One region of the Mesorhizobium sp. 2RAF45 genome, then DNA from elsewhere that is predicted to be linked to it. Evidence: riboswitches for the same ligand, from Rfam matches in the RefSeq annotation. Region 1 holds a riboswitch; the other holds the start of a gene.
What was found. Region 1 has a riboswitch for thiamine pyrophosphate ahead of AB4Z43_RS04405 (YkoF family thiamine/hydroxymethylpyrimidine-binding protein). Riboswitches for the same ligand answer to the same signal wherever they lie in the genome.
Positions count from the first base shown of each region.

Region 2: linked by a shared signal. The riboswitch ahead of thiB (thiamine ABC transporter substrate binding subunit) and the one ahead of AB4Z43_RS04405 (YkoF family thiamine/hydroxymethylpyrimidine-binding protein) in region 1 are both predicted to bind thiamine pyrophosphate.

Region 1 covers NZ_JBFRGG010000001.1:905,423-912,825, forward strand. The annotation lists gene AB4Z43_RS04395 (ABC transporter ATP-binding protein) at 1-168, opposite strand, end outside; gene AB4Z43_RS04400 (ABC transporter permease) at 165-914, opposite strand; gene AB4Z43_RS04405 (YkoF family thiamine/hydroxymethylpyrimidine-binding protein) at 1,030-1,638, opposite strand; TPP riboswitch at 1,629-1,742, opposite strand; gene AB4Z43_RS04410 (hypothetical protein) at 1,938-2,246, shown strand; gene msrA (peptide-methionine (S)-S-oxide reductase MsrA) at 2,327-2,845, opposite strand; gene AB4Z43_RS04420 (glycosyltransferase family 39 protein) at 3,020-4,567, opposite strand; gene AB4Z43_RS04425 (hypothetical protein) at 4,765-5,472, shown strand; gene AB4Z43_RS04430 (GNAT family N-acetyltransferase) at 5,572-6,042, opposite strand; gene AB4Z43_RS04435 (hypothetical protein) at 6,854-7,090, shown strand.
Region 2 covers NZ_JBFRGG010000012.1:1,062-8,464, reverse strand. The annotation lists gene AB4Z43_RS25210 (RNA polymerase factor sigma-32) at 1-170, shown strand, start outside; gene AB4Z43_RS25205 (M48 family metalloprotease) at 330-1,799, opposite strand; gene thiQ (thiamine ABC transporter ATP-binding protein) at 2,058-2,834, opposite strand; gene thiP (thiamine/thiamine pyrophosphate ABC transporter permease) at 2,827-4,485, opposite strand; gene thiB (thiamine ABC transporter substrate binding subunit) at 4,461-5,459, opposite strand; TPP riboswitch at 5,503-5,617, opposite strand; gene AB4Z43_RS25185 (thiamine diphosphokinase) at 5,706-6,350, shown strand; gene AB4Z43_RS25180 (ABC-F family ATP-binding cassette domain-containing protein) at 6,352-7,403, shown strand, end outside.

The DNA of each region.
Region 1 (7,403 bases):
TTCGCCATGCTCGGCACCCGTCAGAAGCTGGAACAGCGTCGACTTGCCGGCGCCCGAAGGCCCAAGGATCGAGACGAATTCGCCGGCACCGACGCTGAGCGAAATGTCGGCGAGCACGTCGAGCCCGCCAAACGCCTTGCGCACATGCCGCAATTCGAGCCGGCTCATCGCCCCGGCCCCTTCCCTGCCGGCTGACGGCCGATCCGTTCCCAGGGCATGGCGAGGCGCTGCAAGAGCGCCGTCAGCCCGAACAGGATCAGCGTGAGCGCGGCACTCACGCCGACCGCGGCCAGCACCAGATCGGGGCGGAAATTGTTCTTGGCGTTGAGCATGTAGATGCCCAGTCCCTTGGCCGCACCGGCATATTCGGCGAAGATGGCGCCGACCACGGCATAGGTGATGGAGATCCGCAGGCCGGCGAAGAAATAGGGCAGTGCCGAAGGCAGCCGCGCCAGAACGAAGACACGCCAGCGCCCTGCCCCCATGGCGCGCAGCATCTGGCCGATCTCCACCTCGGTCGCCTCGTAGCCCTGCACCAGAGCCACCAGCATCGGGAAAAAGGTGACCAGCGCCACCAGCATGATCTTTGGCGTCAAACCGAAGCCGAACCACAGCACCACCAGCGGCGCGATGGCCACCAGCGGCAAGGTCTGGCTGACGATGAAGACAGGAAACAGCGCGCGCCGCAGCGGCTGGAAGAAGTCGACCAGCATCGACAGCGCGAAAGCGGCGCCGAGCGAGCAGGCAAAGCCGATCAGCGTGGCGCGGATGGTGGGAACGGCGTTGTCGATCAGCGCCTCGCGATTGAGCATCGCCTGTTCGAAGACGCGCGACGGCGCTGGCAGGATCGTCGGCTTGATGCCGGAATAATTTGCGTAGAGTTCCCAGGCCACGAGCAGCAACCCGACCGACATCACGGCCGGTGCCGCCCTGGCGAAGAGACCCGCGAGCTGCCGCGGGCGGCTTGACGACAATGAGACCACGAGAGGACAACCTCGACCGCGCGTAGAGCAAGCGGGTGTTTCAGACTCAGACAGCGGTGGGGCTGTTGGCGGAAACCGTGACGTCAAGGGTTACGTGGCCCGCGCCCGGTCCGAAGCGGCAGAAGGCTTCGTTCAGCGCCGAAAAGATCGCGCCGGTATCGCCGCGCAGTTTGGTGCAAAAATTCTTGGAGCGATCGTAGACGCCGGACTGTTTCAGGAAATCGATGCAGCCATAGATCTCATCGATGTGGTCGCCGGTGCCCATCACATAGAGCGAGAACTGCGCCGCCGCCGGCTGGCCGGTGGCAGCAGCGCTGCGCACGGCGGCGATGGCGGCTTCCTTGCGCGGCCCGAGCGGCCCGACAGGCCCGCCAAACGCGTCGGAGCGGCAGATCGGATCGTCCGGCTCGCCAGGACAGCCGCGCGAAATGGCGGCCGACAGCACGCAATGCTTGCCGCTCTGCGCCGCCGCCACGAACAGGTCGCGCAGCGCCGGGAACAACACTTCGGGCGGCCCGACCAGCAAGGTCGAGATGTCGTCGGTTTCGATCCGGAGCCTGTCCCGGTAGGGATCGAGCGCGCCGAGCGCGCCCAGGATGACGCCGACGAAATCGTCGGCCATGGGATATAGGGAAATCTGTGCGCCTGAAAACATAGCCCGCCTCGCTCCGCTGGTATTACCCAGATCAGCTTCTAGGGTCTGTGGGCTTGCCGCCCCCGTCTCAGCCCCGACCGTACGGAGCACCCCTGTGGATGGACGCGTTAAAGCACCATTCGAACGGAAGGGGAAGCCGTTTTTTCAGCGCACCGGGCCAAAAGCGTTGCACCAACTCTGGCCGTTGCGTGGACGCTGGCGACGCCGCGCAGTCGGAATTTTATGGGGAACCTTCGCCAAGCCGAGAGGTTGTCCCACCAGTCGCAACGCGGCGAGTTCACAGAAATGGAGGCAAAACCATGTTCATGAAAATCCTCGCAGCTTCGGCGTTCACCGTTGCGCTTGCCACTTCCGCGATGGCGCAAAGCAACACCGCAAACGGCATGGATGGGTCAGGCGGCAGCGGCCACTCAGTGACTGTAGACCCGAGCACGCCGGCTTCGCCCAATACGGTCGATCCGGCAATTACCAACAGCACCACCATCGCGCCGGGCGACATGAACTCCAATGCGGATCGGAATTGCCCGACCAACCCCCAAGGTGCGCAGTCCGATGCCAACGGCAATTTGACGGCGCCCACCGTGAATGACAACAACTGTGGCAAGTAAGTGATTGTCCAAAAACAAAAAAGCCGCCGGACATCCGGCGGCTTTTCGATATCACTTCCAACGATGCTTTGTGCCAACCGTTAGGATGCGGCCTTTTCGCGAACCGGCAGTTTCCAGCCCGGCCTGACGAAGTGGCAGGTGTAGCCGTTTGGATATTTCTCCAGATAATCCTGGTGCTCGGGCTCGGCTTCCCAGAAGGCGCCGGCCGGCGCGACTTCCGTGACGACCTTGCCAGGCCACAGGCCGGAAGCATCGACATCGGCGATGGTGTCTTCGGCGACGCGTTTCTGCTCGTCGCTCGTATAGTAGATCGCCGAACGGTAGCTCATCCCGACATCGTTGCCCTGGCGGTTGCGCGTCGTCGGATCGTGGATCTGGAAAAAGCGCTCCAGCAGCGTGCGATAGCTAATCACGGCCGGATCGAAATTGATCTCGATGGCTTCGGCATGGGTGCCGTGGTTGCGATAGGTGGCGTTGGCTACATCACCGCCGCTATAGCCGACACGCGTGGAGATGACGCCGGGATAGCGCCGTATCAGATCCTGCATGCCCCAGAAACAGCCACCGGCAAGCACTGCGCGTTCGGTCGAAGTCGCCATGTCACGTCTCCTCAAAAGGCAATTCCAGCTCATGTAGCGGTTTCCCGCCCGGAATTGCGCGGACAAAATTGGATTTCCCAATAGATGGGCATTGTCGTCCGCTTCGTCCAGTCGCGTGGAAACAACGCGGCCATGAGCGAACGATATCACGACGCGGTCGGGGATCGAACCGTTTCAGTTGCCCGGATGCAGGGTCCGGCTGTCGACGGCAAGCGGCGGATACAGCGTGCCGGGCGGAATGGCGGCAAAGCTGATTGCCACCGGCGGCGCCGTGCGCGACCAATTGAAAAGAACCGTCTTGACCGGGAGGTTGCCCAGCCATGTCTGCAACTGCGGCGGAACGTCATGCCCTGGCCAAACCATCAGCATGCCGTGGTCGTGCAAGCGCTGCCTGGTGATCCAGGGCGCGAACCGCGTATCGAGATCGGTGAAGATCGACGGCTTGTCATAGGCATTGAGGCCCGCCAGCATAGCCACCTGGGTATCGCCGCCGACAATGTCGAGCCGGCCGGGCGCCGCCGCGTGCCAGACCGCCTCGGCCTCGTCCGCGATCGGCTGTGCCGGCCAGCAGACGGCGTCCAGGCGCCCCCGCACATTGCAGCCCGTCCAGCGCAGCGCCGCATAGGCACCCGACATGGTGAGGATGCAGAGGAACGCGCAGATCGCCAGCCTTCGCATCTCGATGGCGCCGAGCCGGTGGCCAAGAAAGGCGAGCACCGTGACGCCGACAAGATTGTACATCGGCGCGCCCCAGGACTCGCCGGTGCCGGTGAACAACGAGGCCACCATGATCAGGGTCGCCGGGCCGAGCCCCATCCACACGAGATAGACCAGAATGCCGCGCTCGACCGGCGCTTCTGGGGCCGGCGAGCGCCGCAACAACCCGGATATCGTCAGCACCAGAAGCAAGCCGGAGAGCCCGGCCATCTGGACGCCGATGTAGTAGAGACGCGCCCGGTTTTCGGTCACCCATTGGTCGCGGGCTGCGAAATAGGTCAGCGGCAGGAAATCGATGCGGTAGAGCGCTATGGCCAGCGGCGCGGCAACGGCGAGAAAGACGGCAAGGCCGAGCCATGGCCAGGGCGTCGCCAGCCGGCTGCGCGCGCGTGCGTCATACAACAGCCAGAGCGCGCCGAAGGCAAGCAGCAGGCCGGTGGAGAACTTGGCATAGAGCCCGACGCCCGACACCAGTCCGAGCGCCAGCCACCAGCCCGGCCCGCCGCCACGGCCGGCGCGCCAGAGCAACCAGCAAATGGCCGCCCAGAACGGCATCTGCGCGTAGTCATGATTGAATTGCGGGGTCGGCCAGCCGAAGAAATAGACCGACGGCATCAAAAGCACGGCGGCCAGCGCACGGCTTTGCCCGAGCATGTCGCGGGCCAGCAGATAGACCAGGATGAAGGTCGACGAGATCGTCAGCTGGGCAAGCATATATTGTGGCCAGCGGAACGATCCGGTCAGAAGATGGCTGGTTTCGAGCAGCCAGCCTGGAAGCTGCGGGTGCTTGTAGGTCAACAGCACCCATTCGCGGCCCCACATGAAACCTTCCACCACATCGCCGGGCGGGGCGGGATCGATCAGTGCCGGCACCACCGTCCAGCACAGGATCTGCACCAGGCACAAAAGCGCCAACAAATACCAGGGATGGCGGAGCAGGCCGGGCCATACCGATGACGAGTCAAGGCCGGCGGCAGTCAGCCCCGCCGGCTCCCAACCATCCATGGAGTCGTCTATTCCCACCATGCGGCGCTTAAACCACATCGTCCGGTTTGCCGAACAGCCCCAACGTGAAAGCTTACGAAAAAGTATACTTGCAGGCCATTGCAAGACCAAGATTGGGCAGGAATTTCGGCGCTCCGTTGCCCTCCCCCGGCAGAACAGCCGCCCATTTGATCCTGTCTGAACATCCCGGATATTCGATGCGTCACCAGCATGCCGTCATCCACCATCGCGCGCTCGACTTCTGGCTGGCACGCGCGGCGGTCCTCGTCATCATTTGTTTGCAGCTCCTAGTGATCAACGATCTTTCGTTCGGCCCGCGCTGGCTGGCGCCGGCGCTGGAGGCCGCCCTGCTCGTGCCCCTGTCCGTCGCCACCGCCTGGACACAGGTCGCCAGCCAGAAAGCGGTCGAGGAGGAGCACTGGTATCTGGTCGGCCGGTTTCGCGTCATCATCCGCAGGACCGCGCTGGTGATGACCGGCGTCGTCAGCATCATGAATTGCGGTTCGCTGGTGTTCCTGGTGCGCGCCTTGCTGGCGGGCCATGCCGGCTCCACCGGCCAGACGCTGCTCATCGACGCGCTCAACATTTGGGTCACCAATGTCATCGTCTTTGCCTTGTGGTTCTGGAGCACGGACCGCGGCGGGCCGCCGACCTGCGGCCTCGTCAATCGCGCCCATTCCGACTTCCTGTTCCCGCAAATGACCTTGAACGACCGCGAGATCCGCGACTGGCTGCCTGGCTTCGTCGACTATTTCTTCCTCGCCTTCACCAATGCGACGGCGTTTTCGCCGACCGACACCTTGCCGCTGTCGCAGCGGGCCAAGCTTTTGATGATGGCCGAGTCGATGATATCGCTGCTGACGATCGCACTGGTCGCCGCCCGCGCCGTCAACATCCTCGCCTAAGCCCAGAAACGCAAAATAGCCCTCCCGGCGAACCGGAGCGGGCTATTGGATGGTTTGCGACAGTCCCGAAGCTGGAGCGCGGGGTGGACGATCCTCACCTCAATCCGCGCCGAGGTCGCGTTCGAAGACCACCTGGTCGCGCAGCGGAATGCCGTTCACAGCCGAGCCTTCGGGGTAACCGGTCGATGGCCCGAACGCATCCTGCACGATGCGAGACATTCGAAAGCCCTGTCTCTGGTAAAACCGCAAATTGCCGATATCGGCCGCCGCGGTCGCCACGATCAGGCGCCGGCCGTGGCGCTCGCGGCAGCGGGTGACTGCCGCCGCGACAAGGGCGCGCCCCAAGCCCTCGCTCTGCCTTGCCGGACGAACGGCCAGGCTCTTGATCTCGAAGACACCGCCCTCGCCTGTCTCGATGAGTTGCACGTGGCCGATGATCCTGTTGCCCTCCCGCGCGACCAGCACTTCGCCCTCATCGATATAGCTGGAAACCTGCATGGGGGAATCGTCGGCAAGGGCAAACAGCGGCAGCAATATTTCACGGTTCCCGTCATATCGTTCAATCTGCATCCGTAGCCCCGGGCTGGATCAACGCCGCCGCGATCTCGGCAACCTTGCACCGCGATATAGCAGTGGCCGGGCAGGAGCCACAAACGCAAAAAGCCCGCCCCAGCGTGAGCCGAGGCGGGCATTGGCTCGATCGAGCCGTCAGGCGCGAATTCTCGGACGCAGGGCAAGGCCTGGAGCTATTCCTGGACCGCGCCCCGCCGCGTGCAATCTGTCACCCAAACCAGCCAAACGTAAGGCTAACCACCAAGACCGCGATCAGGATCGAGAGCGGCACCGCCATGAACAGCCCTGCTTCTAATAATCGGGTTTCCCTGTCACTGAACATTAGGCCCTGCCTCAACAAGCTTCGCTCAGATAGAAGCTGCGAAGCCTGTTTCCGTTCCCAATACCGGCGACATGCGATCCACGAGCGATTGGCTTAACGTGGCCGCCTGGAGAGCGAAATCAGTTCGGCTTCCCCAACGATGCCGGCCATGTATTTTGCAACGATACGGGAGGCCAGCGCATCATTCGATTGGTGCTCCATTCCGCCCCAACAAAGGCGTTTTGGGGGCAATTTCAGCGGAGGCTGATTGAATCGCTGTTTTCAAGGAGCGAGCAGCTGTCGAAAAGCCCGCCGGCCGGAGCCAGCGCGCCCTGCCCTTCCTTCGTTCGCATGTTTCGCTGATATGGGCGGGGGTGCATACATCTTTGCCAGTCGGCGCTGCCATCCTTAAGGCCCTGCCGGTCAGGCCCAGTGGCCTTCCGCTGCCAGTCCCCACTAGCAACCAAGCCGCTGGGCCGCAGGCATGATTTGCGCCACATATGCGGCTTGAAGGCGCTGAACAGAAGGTGTTGCTCGATGCTCCGGACAGACAATGGCGCGGCGCTCAGGCTTTCAGATTTTGCCGATCCTAACGATGCAGTCATTGCCGCAATCGAACTCTATGGGCCGGAAGCGCAGACCGCAGCGGCCTACTGTGCGATGGAAGCACACTTCGCCGGGAGACTGGCCGATTTCCGCCTCTGGTGCGAAGTCTTTCGCGTCTTCAAAACCAGATTCCATTGAGAGGCACATATATCGAGGCCGCCACGGCCATCAGCGCGTTCGCGCCGTGTAGCCTGCCGGGAAGATAACGAAGCAATCATCGGCAATACCGAAGCCCGCTTCGCGGCCTTTCAGTCTTCCGTCGCCGGCCTGAACTTCCGCACGATCAGCTCGAACAGGATATCCGAAAGGCGGCAACGATCGCCGCGCGTTCTTCGGGCGAATAATGCGCGGCATCGTCGATGGTCATGAAGGTGACGTGACGGGACATGAGGCGGCCTGAATCAATCGGCGAGATGTCAATCGTATCACTTTGTTAAGGCGAGATTTTCGG
Region 2 (7,403 bases), on a different contig from region 1:
GGATCATCGAGGAACGCCGGCTGAACGACGAGGGCGCCACGCTCGAGGCTCTCGGCGAGACGCTCGGTATATCCAAGGAACGCGTCCGCCAGATCGAGGCCCGCGCCATGGAAAAGCTCAAAGTGGCGCTGGTGAAGCAGAACCCGGAATTTCTGGCGACGGCCGCCTGACTTTCAACGGCACGGCACAAGAGTGCGGTCAAAACTCGCTCCGCTGAGTCGAATGGCGTGGTTTTCGAGAACCGGAGCGGAGTGGTCTCTAAGTCCATGAGCACCGGAAGCACAGAAAGCCGCGGCAAGCGTCCAGCGAAGTGAGTTTGCAGCGTACTCTTATTTGTCGGTGACGATCTTGACCTTGTCGCCGGTCGAAACCGCGGCGCCCGGCGACAGCGCGTTGAGCACCCGGAACAGATCGAGCTTGCGGTCGACGCCGACCATCTGCGCGGCGAGCGAGCCCATGGTCTGGCCCGGCTGCACGGTAAGCACGCGGATATGCAGCGGCTTCAAGGCCGCCTTTTCAGCGGCACTCAGGATACGGAACGACCCGCTGACAGAGCGTGCCACCGTCTCCAGCGAGGTGCTGGCCGAGGGTGCCGCGGTGAGCAGCCGGTAGACCTGGCCGCCGGCACGGATCACCGCGATGTCGAACTGCCAGCCTTCGGCACTGGCATGCGCCGTCGCGGCCTCGTTGCCGTTGATGGTTTCCTGCTTGACGCTGCTGTCGTCCAGACCGGCCACCCAGCCGCTTCTGATGTAGTCGGTCAAGGCGCGGTTCTTGTCGATCGAAACGCCGTCGAAGCGGATCGCTATGTCGCCAGGCCCGGTCGCCGTCACCGCCGCCGCCGAATTGTCGATGATGAAACCGTCCGGCACCGTGAAGGACACGCCGAGGCCCGGATGAAGGAAGGTCTCGCCACGCACATAGCCTTCCTCCGGCGTATCGCCATAGAGCAGGCCGTCTATGCCGGCGAGGAAGGAATCGCGGTCGCGCGTGCCGACACCGGGCGCGCCGAACTGGCGGGCATGGCGCTGCGCCAGGTCGATGCGCTGCGGCGTGTTGGGGTGCGTCGCCAGAAAGTCGAGGCTGGCGTCGGTGGCGCCGCTGATCGAGCGGAAATCGGTATAGGCCGACATCGACTGCAGGAAGCGGCCGGCGGCATAAGGGTCGTAGCCGGCTTCGCCGATCGACTTGATGCCGATGGCGTCGGCCTCCAGCTCCTGGTTGCGCGAGAACTGCGCCAGCCGGAGCTTGCCGCGGATCAAAGCCGCCTTGGCGGTCGGGCTGTCGCCGAGCACGTCGGAAACCACTTTGGTCGCCAGGCCTTCCTCGGCCTCCAGCTGCTGGCGCTGCAGGCCGTGATTGGCGGTGACGTGGCCCATCTCATGCGCGATGACGGCGGCGAGCTCGGACGAATCATTCGCCAGCGCCAGCAGACCGCGCGTGATGTAGAGATAGCCGCCCGGCAGTGCGAAGGCGTTGACGTTGGGCGAATTGAGGATGGTGATGCGGTAAGTCTGGGTCGGGTTCGCCGACACAACGGTCAGATTGCCGACGACCTTGGCGACCATGCGCTCAAGCTTGGGATCGGAATATTCGCCGCCATAGGTCGCCAGGATGCGCGGATGCTGCGCCTTGGCCAGTTCGGCGAGCTTGTTGTTGGCACTGACATTGTCGACCGTGATCGGCTTGTCGGACGGTTGGAAGCCGGATTCCTGGACTTCCGGAGGCGTGAACATCTGGCAGCTTGCGAGCGCCACGGCAAAGCCGGCCAGCGCCAGAAAGCGCGCTAGCGGGTTCATTCGTAGCTTGTCGACGCCGATCGCCAGAGCGGCTTCCTTTCAGGTCCCGGCGCATGACCACGAAAATCGGGGGCGATCTCCGGAACCTGTCATGCGCAAAAACAAATTTCTACGGTACTCGTCACACGTCCCTAGGGGCGTGTGACGAGTACCGTAGGCAAATCACGGCTTGTGCCAAACCAATAGGGCGGACCTAGCCACACTACTTCTGCCATGGCAAGCAAGCGCCCCGTTGCCTGATACCGGTTTGACCGTAAATTATGTCCGCTTCCGGGCAATATCTCGTGATACGGCATTGCCGGCACCTGCACCGACATAGCGCCGGAACGCCTCCGGACCAGCCCCAACAAAGAAATCGTCCGCGCTGCCGGTGGCCGCGACGGCGCCATTGTCCAGAAACACCACATTGCGGCCAATGCGGCGGGCGTCCTGTGGCTGGTGCGTGACGAACAGCACCGTCATGCCGCGCTCCGCATGCACGCCGGCAACCAGGTCGAGCATATCGTCGCGTAAGGCAGGCCCGAGCGAAGCGAAGGGTTCGTCGAGCAGAAGCACCGGGCGATCGCGCACCAGCACGCGCGCCAGGGCGACACGCTGGCGCTCGCCGCCGGAGAGTTCGCGCGGCAGCCGCTTGTCCTTGCCGCCAAGGCCTGTGCGTTCCAACGCTTCGGCAATGGCGGTTCGATCGGCTTCGGTCAGCCGCAGCGATGGCGAGCGGCCGAGCCCGACATTCTGCTCGACGGAGAGATGCGCAAAAAGGTTGTTTTCCTGAAACACCATCGACACCGGCCGTGCGGCTGGCGGCGCTGCGCCGACATCGGCCCCGCCGATCAGCACGCGGCCCGACTGCGGCGTCTCGAAGCCGGCGACCAGATTGAGCAGCGTCGACTTGCCCGAACCGCTCGGCCCCATGATGGCGGTGATTTCCGCCGCCGCGAACGCGACATCGAAGGTGAGCGGCGCCTCGCCATAGCTGAACGAGACCTTGTCCAGCCGCACCGGAACACCCTTCCCTCTCATCGCTCCGTCAGACATTGCGGACCTTGTCTCTTCCCAGCCAGTCCGCCGCCAGCACCAAGGTGAGGCAAACGAGGCCAAGCAACAGCGCCAGGCCGGCGGCGTCCTGCGTGCGGTAGCTGCCCATGCGCGCCAGGAGAAGGTAAGGCAAGGTCTGCACGGAATCACTGCCGAACAGCGCGATAACGCCGAGATCGCCGAGCGACAGCGCCATGGCGAAGGCGAAGGCGGTGGCGAGCGGCCGCCGCAATGACGGCCAGTCGACCAGCCGCAGCCTGGCCCAGCCGGAAATGCCGAGCTGCGCGCAGAGCCGTTCGTGGCGCTCGCTCGCCGCGTCATAGGCGGGACGGACGGCGCGCAGCGCGAAAGGCATCGCCATGACAGAATTGACGGTGACGACCATGACCGGGGCGATGGCAAAGACATCGCCGGCATGGCGCAGCAGGAGGAACCAGCCGGCTCCGATGACGATCGGCGGCACGACCAGCACAAAACCGGCGCCGGTATCCGTGGCGTGTTCGAGCAGTGTCCTTCGACCGGCGCGGCGCCTCAACGCGAGTGCCCGTCGCGCCATGGTCAGCGCCAACGACAGCATCACTGAAAGCAGCGCCGACAGGAAAGCGAGCACCGCACTGGTCAGCGTCGCCTGCCGGACAGCGGCCTCGCCGGCGAGCCGGCCGAGATCGGCGCCCAAGCCTGCCGAGACGGTCGCGGCCATCGGTCCGATAACGAACAGCAGCGCCAGCACGATGAACACGGCGTTGAGTGACGCCTCGGTCGTGTCGACGGAGAGATAACGGCGCGGCGCCACTGGCAGGGTGGTGTCGCCGACGACATTGGCGCCAAGCCGCGTCAGCGCCAGCACCACGATGAAGGTCAAGGCAATCTGCAGCAATGTCAGGGCGACCGCCCGCGCCGGATCGAAATCGAAGCGCAGCGCCTGGTAGATGCCGACCTCCAGCGTCGTTGCCGCCGGTCCGCCGCCAAGCGTCAAAACGATGGTGAAGGAGGTGATGCAGAGCATGAAGACCAGCCCGGCGACACCCGGCAGAGCGGCGCGCAGCGTCGGCCATTCGATCAGCCGGAAGGCCGGCCGCGCCGCCATGCCGAGCTGGCTTGCCAGCCGCCACTGGTCGGCGGGTATCGTCTGCAGCGCCTCGAGGAACAGGCGGGTCGCCAACGGCAGGTTGAAGAAGACGTGGGCGACGAGAATGCCGGACAAGCCATAGATGCCTGGCCAACCCTGGCCGCCGACGGCGCTGAACAGGCCGGCGAAATAGCCGGCACGGCCGTACAGCGCCAGTATGCCAAGCGCCGCGACGATCGCCGGCAGCGCCAGCGGCACGGCGAAGAGTTGCAGGATGAAGGCGCGGCCGAAGAAACGCGGATGCCGCGACAGGGCGCGCGCCACGAACAGCGCCGGGATCACCGAAAGCAGGGTCGAGAGGACTGCCTGCCAAAGCGTGAAGCGCACGACGCGCAGCAGGTAGGGATCGAAGGCCGCCCAGGCTCCCGAAAAATCATGGGCGCCTTCGACGAGCAGGCCCGCGAATGCGCCGCCGATCAGCAGCGTGATCGCGGCGAGCGCGATGATGCCGGCGCTGACGCGTGAATCCGTGGTTTGCGCCGGCGTCACCACTCTGCCTATTTGCTCATCACCGCCAGCCATTCATCCACCCAGGCCTTGCGGTTGGCGGCAACCTCTTCGGGGCTGAACAGCAGGGTCTTGGTCGGCTTGACCAGCTTGTCGAAGGCCGGGTTGAGCGGCTTGTCGGTCTTTCCGGCCGGGAACATCCAGTTGGTCTCCGGGATCGCGTCCTGGAATTTCGGCCCGGTCATGAAGGCGATGAATTTTGCCGCCAGCGGGTTCTTGGCTCCGTTCGTGGTGATTCCCGCGACCTCGATCTGCAGATATTCGCCCTCCTCGAAAGAAGCGGCCTGGTAGCGCTGCGTGTTCTCGGCGACCATGTGATAGGCCGGCGAGGTCGTGTAGGACAACACCATCGGCGCCTCGCCCTTGGTGAACAGGCCATAGGCCTCGCTCCAGCCCGGCGTCACGGTCAGCACCTTCGTCTTGAGCTTGGCCCAGGCTTCCGGCGCCTTGTCGCCATAGACCGACTTCACCCACAACAGCAGGCCGAGGCCCGGCGTCGAGGTGCGCGGATCCTGGATGACGATCTTGTCGTCGGCACTGCCTTCGACCAGTTCCTTCAGGCTCTTCGGCGGCGTCTTCAGTTTTTCGGTGTCGTAGACGACGGCGAAATAGCCGTAGTCGAAGGGAACAAAAGTATCGTCGCTCCAGCCACCCGGCACGTTGACATCGGAGACCGCGCCATGCGGGGCAAACAACCCGCTAGCCTTGGCATCGGCGGTGAGATTGGTGTCGAGGCCAAGTACGATGTCGGCCTTGGTTGACGCGCCTTCTAGCTTGACGCGGTTGAGCAGGGCCACGCCATCGGCGACCGAGACGAACTCTACGTCGCAGCCGCATTCGGCCTCGAATTCCTTCTTCACCACCGGGCCTGGCCCCCAGTCGGCGGTGAAGCTTTCATAGGTGTAGACGGTGAGCTTGTCCTTGGCCAAGGCCGGCCCGGACAGCGCCACGACCATGGTCGAGACAAGAGCGTATAAAAGCGTGCGCATCGGCGCCTCCTTCGTTCGAATTGCAAGGAATTGAGGCGCCGGACTGTCCGAAACGTCTAATCCCTCCGCCGGTACAAACCGGATCAGGTTCAGCGGGTTGGCGAGACTGCCTCTCAGCCGGTCCGCGAAGATCGCGTTCGGCACCCCGTTAGAGCGTTTCGACACATAGGCCGGGCCGGGGAACCGCGCAAGTGGCAGTTTGCCGGCCTTCCGTTTCCGCTGCCGGGCTGGTACAGGCCACCGGATATGAGCACATTCACCATCCTGCTTGGCGGCGATCTCATCCGCACGCCCCGGCTCGACCGCCAGGTCGACGGCTCGCGCATCATTGCCGCCGACGCCGGCATCGGCCATGCCCGGCTGCTCGGCCTTGTGCCGGAACTATGGGTGGGTGATTTCGATTCGGTGCCGGCCGATCTCCCCGCCGACCTCGCCGCAGTGCCCCGCCGAACCTTCCCGGCGGAGAAGGACAAGACCGACGGCGAATTGGCGATTGCCGCAGCCCTCGAGCGTGGCGCGACTAGCCTGGTGCTGGCGGGCGCGTTCGGCGGCAAGCGCGCCGACCACGCTTTCCTGCATCTGGCGCTCGCCCTGCGCCTGGCCGAAGCCGGAACCGAGGTGCTGTTGACCAGCGGCGCCCAGGAAGGTGTCCCGTTGCTGTCGGGAACGGCCGGCTTCGACTATGCCGACGGCACGCTGTTTTCGATCCTCGGCTTTTCCGAACTTGCCGGCCTGACCGTCACCGGCGCCAAATGGCCGTTGAACCAGGTCGTAGTGGCGTTCGGCTCGTCGCTGACCATTTCCAACGAGGTCCGGGGCCGCCTCGACATCGCGCTCGGCCACGGCCGCGCGCTGCTGCTCGCGCATCCGTATCCACTACCTGAAAGCTGACATGGCCCCGCCTCTTCTCAATCTCGACGGGATAAGACTGACCTTCGGCGGCACACCGCTGCTCGACGGCGCCGCCTTGACGGCTTCGGCCGGTGACAAGATCGCGCTGGTCGGCCGCAACGGGTCCGGCAAGTCGACGCTGCTTAAGATCGCGGCCGGCCTGATCGAGCCGCAGGACGGTGAGGTGTTTCGCCAGCCCTCGGCAACCGTCCGCTATCTGCCGCAGATGCCCGACATGGAAGGTTTCGTCACCGTGCGTGCCTATGTCGAGGCGGGCCTCGGGCCAGCCGACGATCCCTACCGCGCCTCCTATCTCATGGAGCATCTTGGCCTCACCGGCGAGGAACGGCCGGGTGATCTCTCAGGTGGCGAGGCCAGGCGCGCAGCCCTGGCCCGTGTCATGGCGCCGGAACCCGACATCCTGCTGCTTGATGAGCCGACCAATCATCTTGACCTGTCGGTCATCGAATGGCTGGAAGAGGAGCTCGTGCGCACCTCCTCGGCACTCATCGTCATCTCGCACGACCGCCGCTTTCTAGAGCGCGTGTCGCGCGCCACCGTCTGGCTCGATCGTGGCCAGACCCGCAGGCTGGACAAGGGTTTTGGCCATTTCGAGGAATGGCGCGACCAGGTGTTGGAAGAGGAAGAGCGCGAGCAGCACAAGCTTGGCCGCCAGATCGTGCGTGAAGAACACTGGCTGCGTTATGGCGTGACGGCGCGGCGCAAGCGCAACATGCGCCGCCTCGGCGAGTTGCAGACCATGCGCCAGCGTTTGCGCGGCCATAGGGGCGCCGAGGGCACCGCGACCATGGTGGCGAGCGACGCCGCCGAATCCGGCAAGCTGGTGATCGAAGCGAAGAACATCGAGAAGAGCTTTGGCGACCTCACCGTGGTCAAGGGCTTCTCGACCCGCATCCAGCGCGGCGATCGCGTCGGCCTCGTCGGACCGAACGGCGCCGGCAAGACGACGCTTTTGAAGATGCTGACCGGCGAATTGGCGCCGGATGCCGGCTCGGTGCGGCTCGGCACCAATCTGGAAATCGCCACGCTCGA